2 regions of the Pradoshia sp. Z6_59 genome follow, and region 1 is predicted to be linked to the other one. Evidence: predicted binding sites of a transcription regulator. Region 1 holds the regulator's gene; the other holds the start of a gene.
What was found. The regulator Rex, encoded in region 1, represses fermentation and respiration genes when NADH is low (regulators of the CRP and FNR family bind a similar motif). The targets are predictions, from matches to a motif close to TTGTGAAATATTTCACAA.
Positions count from the first base shown of each region.

Region 2: arcA (arginine deiminase) is a predicted target of Rex. The motif match lies at 1,814-1,831, and genes of this name have one in related genera.

Region 1 covers NZ_JBZCPP010000017.1:66,860-75,210, reverse strand. The annotation lists gene AC4D4B_RS15570 (ABC-F family ATP-binding cassette domain-containing protein) at 1-1,602, opposite strand, end outside; gene AC4D4B_RS15565 (redox-sensing transcriptional repressor Rex) at 2,244-2,903, shown strand; gene AC4D4B_RS15560 (YdiK family protein) at 2,940-3,152, opposite strand; gene AC4D4B_RS15555 (CPBP family intramembrane glutamic endopeptidase) at 3,149-3,880, opposite strand; gene groES (co-chaperone GroES) at 4,181-4,465, shown strand; gene groL (chaperonin GroEL) at 4,523-6,157, shown strand; gene AC4D4B_RS15540 (hypothetical protein) at 6,943-7,896, shown strand; gene AC4D4B_RS15535 (hypothetical protein) at 7,910-8,351, shown strand, end outside.
Region 2 covers NZ_JBZCPP010000003.1:125,663-134,013, forward strand. The annotation lists gene argS (arginine--tRNA ligase) at 1-829, opposite strand, end outside; T-box leader at 882-1,092, opposite strand; gene argR (arginine repressor) at 1,236-1,691, shown strand; gene arcA (arginine deiminase) at 1,922-3,154, shown strand; gene argF (ornithine carbamoyltransferase) at 3,200-4,210, shown strand; gene arcD (arginine-ornithine antiporter) at 4,279-5,694, shown strand; gene arcC (carbamate kinase) at 5,739-6,701, shown strand; gene AC4D4B_RS04680 (YuzL family protein) at 6,803-6,931, opposite strand; gene AC4D4B_RS04685 (3-hydroxyacyl-CoA dehydrogenase/enoyl-CoA hydratase family protein) at 7,111-8,351, shown strand, end outside.

The DNA of each region.
Region 1 (8,351 bases):
TTTCTGTATATAGTAGTCATAATCCCCCAAATATTCAATTGTACCATCTGCTTTCATTTCCAATACTTTATCGGCAATTCGATTGATAAAGTAACGGTCGTGGGATACAAAGAGGAGAGTGCCTGAATAATCAACCAGTGCATTTTCAAGCACTAATTTACTGTCCAAATCCAAGTGGTTGGTCGGCTCATCTAAAATTAAAAGGTTGGCTTTTTGCATCATTAATTTTGAAAGAGCCAGTCGTGCTTTTTCACCACCGCTCAAGGTAGAGACAGTTTTCATTACATCGTCTCCGCTGAATAGAAAGTTCCCTAATATAGATCGGATATCCTTTTCAGGTTGGTTGGGGAAGTCATCCCATAACTCATTTAGCACAGTTTTGTTGGACGATAGATTAGCCTGCTCTTGATCATAATATCCGAGTATCACATTGGCACCGAGCTGGAAGTCTCCATGCAAAGCCGGAATTCTGTCAATCAATGTTTTTAATAAAGTAGATTTCCCTACTCCATTAGGACCAATCAGTGCAATGCTTTCTCCTCTCGTAATTCTGAAGTTCAAGTGGCTGGCAACAGGTGCATCATATCCAATAGACAAATCATTTGCCTGAAGAACTTCATTACCACTTTGCTTTTCAATCTCAAAGGTAAAATTGGCTGATTTTTCATCGCCCAAGGGCCGATCCATCACTTCCATACGCTGCAGGGCCTTTTGCCGGCTCTGGGCTCGTTTAGTTGTAGATGCTCTGGCCATGTTTCTTTGGACAAAATCCTTTAATTTTGCAATCTCATCCTGCTGTTTTTCATAAAGCTTTGCATTACGTTCGTATTCCTCTGCCTTTTGCTCTAAGTATTTGCTGTAATTCCCTGTATATTTCTTAATTGATGTTCGGGAAAGCTCCATTACTTGATTGACAACCTTATCAAGGAAATAACGATCATGGGAAACAATTAGGATAGCTCCAGGATATGATTGAAGGTAGCCTTCGAGCCAGCTCAATGTATCGATATCAAGATGGTTGGTCGGCTCGTCCAGAATCAGTAAATCAGGTTTCGTTAATAATAATTTACCTAGTGCAAGCCTGGTTTTTTGGCCGCCGCTTAAGGAATTAATAGATGTAGTATAATCATAATCCGAGAAACGCAGACCGTGTAAAACAGAACGTACATCTGCTTCCATTTGGTAACCGCCAGAATTTTTAAATTGCTCCTGGAGGCGATCGTAATCTTTTAATACCCGGTTATATTTTTGTTCATCATTGTAGACAGAAGGATCAGCCATAGATTTTTCCAATAATCTCAATTCATCTTCTTGTTTTTGTAAGCCTTCAAAAACAGAGATCATTTCATCCCAAATAGAGCGGTCGGATTGAAGACCGGTATTTTGAGCCAAATATCCAATCGAAACATCTTTTGGCTTATAGATCTCCCCACTGTCATGTGAAAGGTGACCGGCAATAATCTTAAGGAGGGTAGATTTACCTGCACCGTTTCTGCCAACAAGTGCAATACGGTCTTTCGTTTGAACTTCGAGCTTAATAGTAGATAAAATTGCTTCAGCTCCATAATATTTAGAAACATTATTAACTTGTAAAATAATCATATTCTCACCTCAAGAAGTACATACCTTAAGTGTAGCCTACTCTTGATAAGCACTGCAACTTAATAGAAAATTTGTGAATACTCACACAAAAATTACCAAAAATGATAGAAATATTATAGAATAGGAATAGGAGAATAAAGTTTCGGTAAATTTACGTACTTTATTAACCAAGGGAGGATCCCATATGATTGATATCGTAGAAGTAAACTGGAAACAAACAGAACTTCTATTGCATAGTCTTAGTATTATGCTTGAATATAAAATTAACGATATGTAACGAATTATCGATAAAAACGGCATATTGCACATAGCTCCGGAAGTTGGAATTATGGCAGCAAAGAAAACTTCTGATATAATTTCTATGTGGTACTCTGGCAGTGTAAGGATTAGATATTGATTTTATATGGAAAAAAGCTGAAAATATGAATAGATTAATTATTCGTGCAATCGGTAAAAACGAGAGTAAGCACCAACAGCTGTTTAAGCTGCTTTATTAACCGAATATGTTATGTACAAATCAATGGTTATTAGGAAACAATTTTTTATTGAAAAACTGGGGGTAAAACCAGTCCAGATTGTCAAAGGCAGTTTTGATATATGGAGTAACGATTGACTAAGAAAGAATAGGGAGAAGGGAATTAATTTTGCAGGAAAATACTAAAATACCGCAGGCTACAGCCAAACGACTTCCATTATATTATCGTTTTATACAAAATCTACACGCGTCAGGAAAACTACGAGTTTCCTCCGCAGAGCTAAGTGAAGCTGTTAAAGTAGATTCAGCTACTATACGAAGAGATTTCTCATACTTTGGAGCTTTAGGTAAAAAAGGGTATGGTTACAATGTTAATTATCTATTATCCTTCTTTAGGAAGACTCTCGATCAAGATGAGATTACAAAGGTAGCTCTAATTGGAGTCGGTAATCTTGGTACAGCTTTCTTAAATTATAATTTTATGAAAAATAATAATACAAAGATTGAAATGGCGTTTGATGTTTCCCCTGAAAAAGTAGGAACCCTTATAGGGGATGTTCCGCTCTATCATATGGATGAACTGGAGAAAAAACTTGAAAAGCAAGATATTAGTGTAGCCATTTTAACAGTTCCATCACAGGTTGCCCAATCTATTACAGATCGTTTAGTGGCTGCGAACATTAAGGCTATTTTAAACTTTACGCCGGCCCGTCTGAATGTGCCGGACAGTATTCGTGTCCATCATATTGACCTTGCAGTCGAATTGCAATCATTAGTATATTTTCTTAAACATTATCCATCTGGAAATACGGAAGAAACAGAATAAAAAATCTCGAAGGATTTCCCTCCGAGATTTTTTTTCTTATTCTTTTGGTTTTTCATTTTTCATTTTCTTAATTTGTTTATGAATCATCATCAAGCGGATTCCTGAACCAACATCAAGTGTAGCCAGTATGATCAGGAAATAGGTAAAGAAATCCCAACCGCTGCGTGATACATTTTGAACAGCGAAAAAGATAAAAATAGCACCTAAAATTAAGTAAGTTGTTGCCATATACAACGGTGAACGTCTCATAACAAACCTCCGATAAAGCTTTGAACTTTATTAAGCTCTTCCATATGTTTTAATATATCATCTTTATAAAGCGATTGTACGATTACAACTAGTGTATTCATAGTAATATGGGCAAAAATAGGAACTAGGATTCTCTTTGTTTTAACATATAAATAAGCAAATGTGAATCCCATTGCTGTATAAAGCAGGATATGTACAAATTCCATGTGAGCAACAGCAAAAATTAGTGAACTAATTAACGCGCTCAGGAAAAAATTCAATCGCTTGTGTAATGAACCAAAGATAATTTTCCTAAAGACAATCTCTTCTAAAAATGGCCCAAGTACAGAACTGACTACCATAACAAGCGGTACTGCTTCTATGAGACCCAATATATTCTGCGTATTTTCAGACCCGGTAGGAATACCAATAATTCGTTCGACATTACCAGCAACAGATTGTGAAAACAAGGCAAGAAATACTCCGCCAATTGCCCAGCTGATAGAAGCTCCCACACTTGCCTGATCGCTTAAGCTTCTATTGTTTTTTTCATGTCTCAAAAGGAATAGAGTAATGATTGAAGCCAAAATGAAACTTATAACAATCCAATACCCTGCGGCCAATACTTCTATTCGTTCCGTGGGGATATCCATATTCGATAAGAAAACTAGCATAATTGGGATACCAAGAATAGAAGAAAATTGCATGGCAATATAGGTAATGAGAATTGACCAGTAATATTTTTTCAAATAGAAAAACTCCCTTAATCTTTTATATAGATATTAGATTGCGTATATCTTTAATTTTAACCGTTTTTACCTCATAGTTACAATTGCAAAACATTTTCCTTCTCTTCATCTACCAAACTGAAATTAAAAGGATATTTAGACCTTATTTGGGTAAGATAAATAAATGGTGATAAAATTTAAAAATTTTAACTTATATTACTTGCAAATCAGTGTGTCTTTATTTAAACTATAAATTGTGTTAGCACTCAACGATGATGAGTGCTAATAAAAATGGAGATAACTTTAAGGAGGTAGTTTTACTTGTTAAAGCCACTAGGAGATCGCGTTGTGATTGAACTTGTCGCACAAGAGGAAAAAACTGCAAGCGGCATCGTGTTACCAGACACTGCCAAAGAAAAACCATCTGAAGGCAAAATTGTAGCGGTAGGAACAGGCCGTGTCCTTGAGAATGGTGAGCGAGTAGGATTGGAAGTATCTGAAGGCGATCATATTATCTTCTCTAAATACTCAGGTACAGAAATTAAATACGAAGGTAAAGAATACTTAATTTTACGTGAAAGCGACATTTTGGCCGTTATTGCTTAACGAAAATGTCGATTAAAAAATAAGACATAACAAAAAATTCGAGGAGGTAATTTACGTATGGCAAAAGATATTAAATTTAGTGAAGAAGCTCGCCGCGCTATGTTGCGTGGGGTAGACGCATTAGCTGATACAGTAAAAGTTACACTTGGACCAAAAGGACGTAACGTTGTTCTTGAAAAGAAATTCGGTTCCCCACTTATCACAAACGATGGTGTAACAATCGCAAAAGAAATCGAGCTTGAAGATGCGTTTGAAAACATGGGTGCTAAATTAGTTGCAGAAGTAGCAAGCAAAACAAATGAAATTGCTGGTGACGGTACAACTACTGCAACAGTTCTAGCGCAAGCTATGATTCGTGAAGGATTGAAAAACGTAACAGCTGGAGCTAACCCAATGGGCGTACGTAAAGGGATTGAAAAAGCTGTTGCTGTTGCAATTGAAGAATTACAAGCAATCTCCAAACCAATCGAAGGCAAAGAATCGATTGCACAAGTTGCTGCGATTTCTTCTGCTGACGAAGAAGTTGGCGCTCTAATTGCTGAAGCAATGGAACGCGTTGGTAACGACGGAGTTATCACAATCGAAGAATCCAAAGGATTCACAACTGAACTAGATGTAGTAGAAGGTATGCAATTCGACCGTGGATATTCTTCTCCATACATGGTAACAGATTCCGATAAAATGGAAGCTGTATTAGAAAATCCATACATCTTGATCACAGATAAGAAAATCTCTAACATCCAGGAAGTACTTCCTGTCCTTGAACAAGTTGTTCAACAAGGTAAACCTTTATTGCTAATCGCTGAGGATGTTGAAGGTGAAGCACAAGCAACTCTAGTTGTGAACAAACTTCGCGGAACATTCAATGCAGTAGCTGTTAAAGCTCCTGGATTCGGTGACCGTCGTAAAGCTATGCTTGAAGACATCGCTGCATTAACTGGCGGTGAAGTAATCACTGAAGAATTAGGCCGTGACCTTAAATCTGCTACATTAACTTCTCTTGGACGCGCTGCGAAAGTTGTTGTTACAAAAGAAACAACTACAATCGTTGAAGGTGCAGGAGAAACTAGCGAAATCGGTGCACGTATTAACCAAATTCGTTCCCAATTAGAAGAAACTACTTCTGAATTTGATAAAGAAAAATTACAAGAGCGTCTTGCTAAACTTGCTGGCGGCGTAGCCGTTATCAAAGTAGGTGCAGCAACTGAAACAGAATTGAAAGAGCGCAAACTTCGCATTGAAGATGCTCTAAACTCCACTCGTGCTGCTGTTGAAGAAGGTATCGTAGCAGGTGGTGGTACTGCACTTGTAAGTGTGTACAATAAAGTGGCTGCTATTGAACTTGAAGGTGATGCACAAACTGGTGTAAACATCGTACTTCGTGCTCTTGAAGAGCCAGTTCGCCAAATCGCTCACAACGCAGGTCTTGAAGGTTCTGTAGTTGTAGAACGTCTTAAAAAAGAAGAAATCGGCATTGGCTTCAATGCAGCTAATGGCCAATGGGTAAACATGATCGAATCCGGTATCGTGGACCCTACTAAAGTAACTCGTTCTGCACTTCAAAACGCAGCATCTGTTGCAGCTATGTTCTTAACTACTGAAGCAGTTGTTGCTGACAAGCCAGAACCAGCTGGTGCAGGCGGCGGAATGCCTGACATGGGTGGCATGGGCGGAATGGGCGGCATGATGTAATCAGCCCCAAACCCTTGATATATAAGGATTTTGAATAGGGGAAAAGAGAGATGCTAACATTTCTCGCCCGATTAGAGGCTTCTCATTAATTTATGAGAAGCCTCTTTTTATTTCTTTAAATAGTTTGGTAAAAATGAATTCTTCTTTTAGGAATTACACCACCAGTACCTATGTTTTTCCATATATAACTGTCTTGGAATTAAAATAACGCTATCTCGATATATATTTAAAAGAAACCAACTAACATTTGTATAGTTGTTTTTTATATTGCTTGTTAAAAGTTTGGAAGACTTAAGAATATAGATCTCTAAAACTTTTTTAATATAGTAAATAACAGAAGAGAAATCACCTTTTTTTTGGAGGTGTGGATGATGAGAAGGTTAAAGGGAATCGTGTATTTTAAAGATTAACAGGAGATAAAAAATTCATACAAAAATGTTAAGTTTGGTTTTTTAAAAATTTTATTGCTATAAAAAATTATGTTGATATAATAATAAAAGATAAAGAAACTCCTGAAAAGATAGATTTTTCCGAGAGGAAGATATATTGGAGAAAATATAAATCTTTTACAATTAATAATATATAAAAAATAGGCTTTTTATGGAGATAGCAAGTAACATACGAGCTAGCATTAAATACCTGGTAAATTAATTGAAAAATGGACTGTACAAAATTAAAGGGTACCCTTTTGGAAAAAGAAATAACTGTCATTTTAATGTGTATTCCTTTAAAAGTGGAATGCATTTTTTATTTCTAATGAAAAAAGGAACAAGGAGGAAGGTAGAGTGGAACGTGATAAAAAATACAAAAAGATAATTACCATCTTATTGATCCTACTATGCATAAGCCTTGTTGCTCTAATAGGAATAGGGATATATAAGCATTTTGCATCGAAAGAATCGACATCTGTCAGTGTGCCTGAAAATTATATTATCACTGAAGATGGCGGTAATACAAACAATCAAACAGAGAATACGGAAAATAATACTGGAACAGATAACAGCAACTCTTCGAACGAAGACCATATTACTATAGAAAGTAATGGCACTAACGGTGGCACTAACGGTGGCACTAACGGTGGCACTAACGGTGGCACTAACGGTGGCACTAACGGTGGCACTAACGATGGCACTAACGGTGGCACTAACGGTGGCTCTAACGATAGCTCTAACAATGGTTCTAACGATAGCGATAGCGACAGTGATAGTAGTAAACCTACATCAACCGTTATTTCACTCCATAAAGGACAGTTCACAGACAATGAGCCTTTTAAGGTAACCAATATGTTGCCTGGTGATTTAGAAGTAAAGAATTTCTGTCTTAAGGTGTCATATAAAAACTCCGGTAGAATTAAATTTTTGGTAGATATACATAACAAACCAGAAAAATTATTAGAAGTATTGAAGCTAAAAGTTGTTCTTCTTAATAGTGGAGATGTTCTCTATGACGGACTAATGAGAGATATGGGTGAATTAGAAACATATACGTTGGAAAAATCAGATACTGCAAAAACGGAAGAATTGTATTACGAAATTTCCACCTATCTTGATACTTCGGTTGGGAATGAGTATATGGACAGTAAGGAATTGAAAGCTGATTTTAGATGGTGGGTAGATGAAAAAGCTAATTTAGTTCGTGCACCTGGTAAGCTAGGTTATTCAAATGTAGCATTAGCGCTTAGTTTTATAACAGGTTCACTGCTGATATTAAAACTCCTTCCGAAAAAACACAAAAAATAGGAGAGCGAGCCATATGCAAAATAATCAACAGACAGGCAAAAAGTTGAAAACAAGTGTTGCTGCAATTATCATACTTTCTATTTGCCTTTGTATTACTACCTTTGCTCTTATATTGTCGATGGTGTTGTTAAATAACAATATTTTTAGTACCGGAAAAATAGATATTGATTTAAATGATGGTAAACCAGTTATTGAAGAACATGAGTATCTGTTTAAGCCAGGTATGACAGTAGTAAAGGAATTCTATATTCAAAACAACAGCACATGTGAAGCTTATTACAAGATATATTTTGATGACATAACAGGTGGACTTGCTGATGTAATTGAAGTGACCATTCGTGACGATAAACAAGTTTTGTTTTTTGGAAAACCAAGTGAGCTCACAAAACAGATGGTATCTTCAGCTAATGATCCATTACGTTTAAGAGAAAAAAAAGAATTGGAAATTGAGTTCC
Region 2 (8,351 bases), on a different contig from region 1:
GCAGGCCACTATTCTCAATTATTTCTATAACCTCTGCCATCTTATCATTATAAAAAGCTTCCCCATTAAAAGAGTCGAATTGAATGCCCAGCAGATCATATATTATCTCGAATTCCTTCAGGGATTCATCTCTGAACCATTCCCATAATTTCGTGGCTTCTTCGTCCCCATCCTCCAGCTTTTTGAACCAGTCACGTCCCTGTTGCTCTAGCTCAGGTTCTATTTCAGCTTTTTCATGAAAAGTAATATATAACTTTAAAAGTTCGCTGATGGGACTCTTTTTAACTTTTTCTTCATTTCCCCATGCTTTATAGGCTACAATTAATTTTCCAAATTGAGTGCCCCAATCACCAATATGATTAATTTTAACGGGAGTATAACCGCATTTTTTAACAATATTGGCTATAGAGGCTCCGATTACTGTGGAGCGAAGGTGCCCCATCGAAAAGGGCTTGGCGATATTGGGTGAAGACATATCAATTGCGATATTTTCCCCATTTCCAAGAGACAGTGAGCCGTAATGGTGTTGATCAGCTAATATCGCATTCATTACTTTTTCACTGATGAATTTTTTATCGAGGAAAAAGTTAACATATGGTCCTATAGCTTTTACATCCTCATAACGTTCATCCTTTAGTTGGTCAGCTAATGTTACTGCAATTTTCTGTGGAGATTGCTTCCATAGTTTTGCGAGAGTAAAACAGGGAAATGCCAAATCTCCATGTTCTTTGTTCTTTGGGATTTCGACCAAAGACAAGCATGTTTCAAGATTTAAGTCACCGTTTAGTACTTCATTCATATGAGAAGCTACATCTAATTTTATATCCATATCCTCAGCCTCCAGTAAAATATAATAAAAAAAGCCCGTCTCTTAAAAATCTTTAAGAGACGGGCTGTAAACCCGCGGTACCACTCTGCTTGTTCTAATGAACCACTTTAACTTTATAACGGAAAAGTCCGGCCCAAACTACTAAAGATGTTCGCATGAGCATTTCAGAAGCGCGTTCCTTAAAACCAATAATACCAGGCTCTCACTATTCCCGGCTCGCTATAATTTGTATTTTAAGTACTATTCTTCATCATAAATATTATCTTTATTAATTTATATACAAATAGTATAGAAATTCCGAATAGAAAGTCAATACATATTATTCTTTTGCATGAATATATTGCTCATCTATACACAAATGAGTATAAAATAGAATTATAGATCTTAGTAAAAGGAGTATTTTGTTATGAATAAGGAAAAAAGACTCGCTATTATTAAGCAGGTAATTCAGAATAATGAAATCAAAACTCAGGAACAGCTGGTCGAAGAATTATCTAAGCAAGGGTTGCATATTACCCAAGCTACCATTTCAAGAGATATTCGGGAATTAAGCCTAGTAAAATATCCATCTAAGACCGGAGGGACGAAGTATGGATTTATCGGAGATCATAAGTACAATGACACAATGAAACTACGAAAAAAAATGCAAGACGCATTATTAAATATTGAAAGAATAGAATATTTTATTATCCTAAAAGCATTACCTGGTCATGCTCACTCATTTGGGGCAATTTTAGATGAACTTGAGTGGGAAGAGAAAGCGGCAACTATATGTGGGAATGATACCTGTATGATTATTTGCCGTACAATCCATCAAGCAGAGGCCCTGGAAGAAAGGTTAAGAACAATTGCAAATTTATAAGAAATATTTTTTATATTTCAAGTATCATATGCAAAAAAATATACATAGTTATGCGAAATAATAGGAAATTACAGATAATTAATTGAATATTCATACATAAACTTTTCTATTTAAAGAGATTTGTGTGAAGATTTACACATTTTTTGTGTGTAAAAAATCACAAATCTCTTTTTTTCGTTCCTTTACACTAAAAATGTAAGAAAAATAAGGTGTGCAGGAGGAAAGGCAATATGACAAATCCAATTCATGTTACTTCTGAAATCGGCACTTTAAAAACTGTAATGTTAAAGCGTCCCGGAAAAGAAGTAGAAAATCTTACTCCGGAATATCTGGAGAGACTATTGTTTGATGATATTCCTTATTTGCCGATTATTCAGGAAGAGCACGATTATTTTGCTAATACACTAAGAGATCAAGGAATAGAAGTTTTATACCTTGAGAAGCTTGCTGCAGAATCTCTTACAAATCCTGAAGTGAAAGAGGAATTTGTTAGCCGCATGCTTGAAGAAAGCAATGCAAAGGTACAGGGTACATTTGAAAATCTTAAAGAGTATTTATTATCATTTTCAAATGAGGACATGGTTGACAAAATTATGTCCGGTATCCGCAAAAATGAACTGGAGATCAGCAAAAAAACACATTTGTATGAATTGATGGAAGACCATTATCCATTCTATACAGATCCAATGCCAAACCTTTATTTTACTCGTGACCCGGCAGCCGCAATTGGAAATGGATTAACGATTAATAACATGCGCGAACCTGCAAGACGCAGAGAATCCATGTTTATGGAATATATTATCAAGCATCATCCACGTTTTGCTGGTAAAGATGTTCCTGTATGGCTTGATCGTACTTACCATAACCCAATTGAGGGTGGAGATGAGCTTGTATTAAGCCCAGAAGTAGTAGCAATCGGTGTTTCTGCTAGAACATCTGCTAAAGCAATCGAAAAATTCGCGCTTAGCATCTTGAATAAACAAGATAAAGTTAAGAAAGTAGTAGCTATTGAAATACCAAAAAGCCGCGCATTTATGCATCTGGATACAGTATTTACAATGGTAGATTACAACAAGTTTACAATGCATCCGATGATTCAGGGACCTGGCGGTAAAATGAATATTTACATCCTAGAAAAAGGCGCAGATGAATTTAGTGTAAATATCACACACCGTACTGACATTAAAGAGGCTTTAAAAGAAGTGCTTAACTTGCCTGAACTTGAAATCATCCTTTGCGGTGACGGAGATGAAATCGCAGCTCCACGTGAACAGTGGAATGATGGTTCCAATACATTGGCGATTGCACCTGGTGTAGTTGTTACATATGACCGTAACTATATCTCAAATGAGTGCTTACGCAAACATGGTGTAAAAGTAATTGAAATCAAAAGCTCAGAATTGTCTCGTGGCCGTGGGGGCCCACGCTGCATGAGCATGCCGCTTGTACGTGAAGATATTTAATCAACATAAATAAAGTAAGTTATCTTGTGGGAGGAGTAAGTAGTAATGATTAAAACAAGACCAGACCTTAAAGGAAGAAGCTTCTTAGCAGAAAGAGATTTCACTGAAGAAGAATTCTTACATATGATTGACTTTGCAGCTGAGTTGAAAGCAAAGAAAAAACAAGGTATTCCACACCGTTATATGGAAGGCAAAAATATTGCCCTATTATTTGAAAAACCATCCACTCGTACACGTTGTGCTTTTACGGTAGCTTGTACTGATTTAGGTGCTCATCCTGAATATCTTGGAAAAGACGACATCCAACTTGGAAAAAAAGAGTCCATTGAAGATACTGCAAAAGTTTTGGGCCGTATGTTTGATGGTATCGAATTCCGTGGCTTTGAACATGCAAAAGTGGAATCTTTGGCGGAGCACTCCGGAGTTCCTGTATGGAATGGTCTTACAGACTTATGGCATCCAACTCAAACGTTAGCGGACTTCTTAACAGTAAAAGAAAATATTGGTCACTTAAAAGGCGTTAAATTCGTATACGTTGGGGATGGCCGTAACAACGTGGCAAACAGCTTGCTTGTTGGCGGTGCGAAGGTTGGTATGGATGTACGTATCTGTTCACCGGAATCTTTATTCCCGGAAGCATCTATCGTAGAACTTGCTAAGGAATTGGCAAAAGAGTCCCAAGGCCGTGTAACAATCACTTCTAACGTTGAAGAGGCAGTATCCGGCGCTGATGTTATCTACACAGATGTTTGGGTATCCATGGGAGAAGAAGACAAGTTCGCAGAACGTATCGCTCTATTAGCTCCATATCAAGTAAATATGGATATGATCAAAATGACTGGAAATGACAATGTAATCTTCTTACACTGCTTACCGGCATTCCATGACTTAGAAACTTCTTATGGTCGTACGATTCATGAAGAGCACGGATTAGCTGAAATGGAAGTTACAGATGAAGTCTTCCGCAGTAAGCATTCCAAAGTATTTGATCAAGCAGAAAACAGAATGCATACGATTAAATCTGTAATGGCATTGACATTAGGAAATATTGAATAAGTAGATGAGCAGGGAATTGGTTCTACACAATTCCCTGCTACCATTATCAAATTAAGAGGTGAAGAAAAATGGCAGAAGATAAAAAGATTGGCTTGTTTGCCTTAATTGCCATTGTAGTAGGTTCCATGATTGGTGGAGGTGCATTTAACCTTGCTTCAGATATGGCGGGTGCAGCTTCTCCTGGTGCGATTATTATTGGTTGGACAATTACTGGAATAGGGATGGTTGCGTTAGCGTTATCTTTCCAAAACTTGAATGATAAAAGACCGGATCTTGATGGTGGGGTTTACAGCTATGCTTCAGCTGGATTCGGTAAATTTATGGGATTCAACAGTGCGTGGGGTTACTGGCTGTCAGCATGGTTAGGTAACGTAGCATACGCTACACTGCTGTTCTCTTCCATTGGTTACTTTATTCCGATGTTTGAAGGTGGACAAAACATAGCTGCAATCATTGGTGCCAGCGTATTGCTATGGGCTGTGCATGCTTTAGTTTTACGAGGAGTTCATTCAGCAACACTTGTAAATACGATAACAACAATTGCAAAACTAGTTCCTATTTTCCTATTTATCATTATTGGTATTTTTGCTTTTAATGCTGATATTTTCTTAGACGATTTCTGGGGAACTGGTACTGGCTTCAAATTTAGTGATGTTATGTCCCAAACAAAGAGCACTATGCTTGTAACACTTTGGGTGTTCATTGGGGTTGAAGGAGCGGTTGTTTTATCCAGCCGTGCGAAAGACAAAAAGGATGTTGGTAAAGCGACTGTCATTGGTTTGATTAGTACGTTAATCATTTACGTATTAATTAATATTATGTCTATCGGTGCAATGAATCGTGCAGAAGTAGCCGGTTTGGCTAATCCGTCTATGGCATATGTGTTTGAAGAAATGGTAGGTCCATGGGGAGCAACATTCATCAATCTTGGATTAATAGTCTCTGTCCTAGGTGCTTGGTTGGGCTGGACATTGCTGGCATCCGAGATTCCTTACTTAGCAGGTAAGGATAAATTATTCCCTAAATGGTTTGCAAAAGTTAATAAAAATGGGGCTCCGTCTAATTCTTTATGGATTACAAATGGTCTGATTCAAGTGTTCCTATTGACATTCCTTGTATCTGAGCAAGCTTATAACTTTGCATTTTCATTGGCATCTTCAGCTATTTTAATTCCGTATGCATTTACAGCATTCTATCAATTGAAATATTCCTTACAAGATACTGCCGCAGATCGCGTGAAAAACATTATTGTTGGTATTGTGGCAAGTGTATATGGTGTTTGGATGGTTTATGCAGCCGGTATTGGATACTTACTATTAACTATGCTTTTATATGCACCAGGTATCCTGATTTACAGAGCTGTACAGAAAGAAGCGAATATTAAACAAGTATTTACGAAAACAGAATTGGCTATTGCAGCAGCGTTTGTTGTATTTGCCGGTATGGCGATTGTTGGATTGATCAATGGAACTATTTCCATTTAATGAGTTCTAAATACAGACTGATTTTTGGAGGTATTGAATCAACTATGGAAAGAAAAAAAGTAGTGATAGCTTTAGGCGGTAATGCCATTCAATCCGGAGATGCCAGTGCAAAGGCTCAACAGCTGGCACTTGAAAAGACAGCAGAACAGCTTGCAACACTTGTTGAAAATGGAATGGATATCATCATTTCGCATGGTAATGGTCCACAGGTAGGAAATATCCTTCTTCAGCAAAAAGCGGCTGATTCAGAGAAAAATCCAGCAATGCCACTTGATACTTGCGGTGCAATGTCACAAGGTATGATTGGATACTGGTTGGAAAATGCCATGGACAAAGCCCTAAGCAAAAGAGGAATTCATAAAGATGTAGTGGGCATTGTAACAAGGGTCGTAGTTGATGAAAACGATGGCGCCTTCAAGAATCCTACAAAACCGATTGGTCCTTTTTATACAGAAGAGGAAGCGATGAAATTGATCCAGGAGACTGGTGCTTCCTTTAAGGAAGATGCAGGCAGAGGTTGGAGAAGAGTCGTTCCTTCACCAAAACCGGTCAGCATCCTTGAGCACAAGAGCATTAATAGTCTTGTGGAAAGCGGGAAGATTGTTATTTCTACAGGCGGAGGCGGTATCCCAGTTATGCAATCTGACGACGAGTTGATTGGTGTTGAGGCAGTAATCGATAAGGATTTTGCTTCTGAGAAGCTAGCAGAATTAGTGGATGCGGACTCATTAATTATTTTGACTGCTGTAGACAATATCTACATTAACTACAATCAGCCTAATCAGCAAAAGCTGGAATCTATTTCAACCAATGAAATTAAGGCATTGGCTGAAGACGGTCATTTTGCACCGGGCAGTATGCTTCCTAAAGTAGAAGCTGCTATTCAATTTGCAGAATCAAGACCTGGCCGTACTACTATTATTACATCTCTCGAAAAAGCATTAGATGCATTGAAGGGAAATGCGGGAACGATTATATCTATGCAGGAAGAGACAGTAATGGCATAATGATGAAACGCATACCCCAAATCATTGATTTGGGGTATTTTATGTGCGTTTAATGGAAGCGCAAAGGTACGCCTTGAACATACTATAAAACAGGGAGCAGACTATTTTTTAAACTGATTATTTTGGCTGTTTACTTTATTAAAATGTTTTTCATGGTGCGGACCAGCATTGCCCTTTACGCTTGCCGCGCTGACTCCCTCTTTGCTTGGATTCTTTTTAAGCTTTGCCATTAAATTCACCTCCAGTAATAGTTTGACCAAATAAAAACTTTCTAACAAATTACCATTTTTTTGGCTTTTTAATTGCGGAATTTTCGCAAATCTTTTATAGTTATAGATGTAGGATTTTTATTCCATATTTTTTTGTCATAAAAATGAATGAGTATTCATTCAAATTAAAGGGGGATTTAATGTTGAACCTTCAAATTAAAAAAGTAGCTGTACTTGGATCAGGGGTCATGGGTTCAGGGATTGCAGCACATTTAGCCAACATTGGAATTCCGGTTAAGCTATTGGATATTGTTCCAAGAGAACTTACCGCGGATGAGGAAAAAAAGGGGCTAACTCTTGAAGACAAGCAAGTCCGTAATCGATTGGCGCAAATGTCCATTCAAAAACTACTTAAACAAAAACCTGCACCGTTAACCTCCAAGAAAAATTTATCTTTAATTGAGCCGGGAAACTTTGAAGACGATTTGTCGAAAATAAATGATTGCGACTGGATTATTGAGGTCGTTGTTGAAAGACTTGATATTAAGCAAAGTGTGTTTTCACAAATTGACGAATATAGAAAGCCGGGCAGTATTATCAGTTCAAATACATCCGGAATATCCATTGAGGCAATGGCGGAAGGACGTTCAGAGGATTTCCGCAAACATTTCCTTGGCACTCATTTCTTTAATCCACCTAGATATTTAAAACTATTGGAAATCATCCCGACAGAAGCAACATCGCCTGAAGTTGTTAAAGCGATGAAACAATTTGGAGAAGATGTTTTAGGAAAAGGGGTTGTAATCGCTAAAGATACCCCGAATTTTATCGGCAATCGAATTGGAACTTACGGTTTATTGGTAACTGTTCGTGAAATGATGGAGCGAGGCTACAGTGTTGGTGAAGTGGATTCTGTAACTGGTCCTTTAATTGGCCGTCCAAAGAGCGCAACGTTCCGTACGCTGGATGTAGTGGGACTGGATACATTCGCACATGTAGCTAAAAATGTTTATGACAATGTAGATAATGAGGAAGAAAAATCTGTATTTGAAGTACCTGAATTTATGAAAAAGATGCTTGATAACGGCTGGTTGGGAAGTAAGTCAGGGCAGGGATTCTTCCTGAAAAAAGGGAAAGAAATACTGGAGCTTGACCCATCCACTTTGGAATATGTAGAGCGTAAAAAGCTAAAAGCACCTTCGCTTGATATGGTAAAGCAGGAGAAAGGCGCCGCGAGAAAATTGAAAGCGCTTATTTATGCGAAAGATCGTGTCGGTGAATTGCTATGGAATGTAATCAGCCCTACTTTACTCTATTCAGCAGAACTACTTGGCGACATTGCCGATGATATTGTAGCAATCGATCAGGCCATGAAATGGGGATTCGGTTGGCAGCTTGGACCATTTGAAACCTGGGATGCAATTGGCCTAGAGAAATCCGT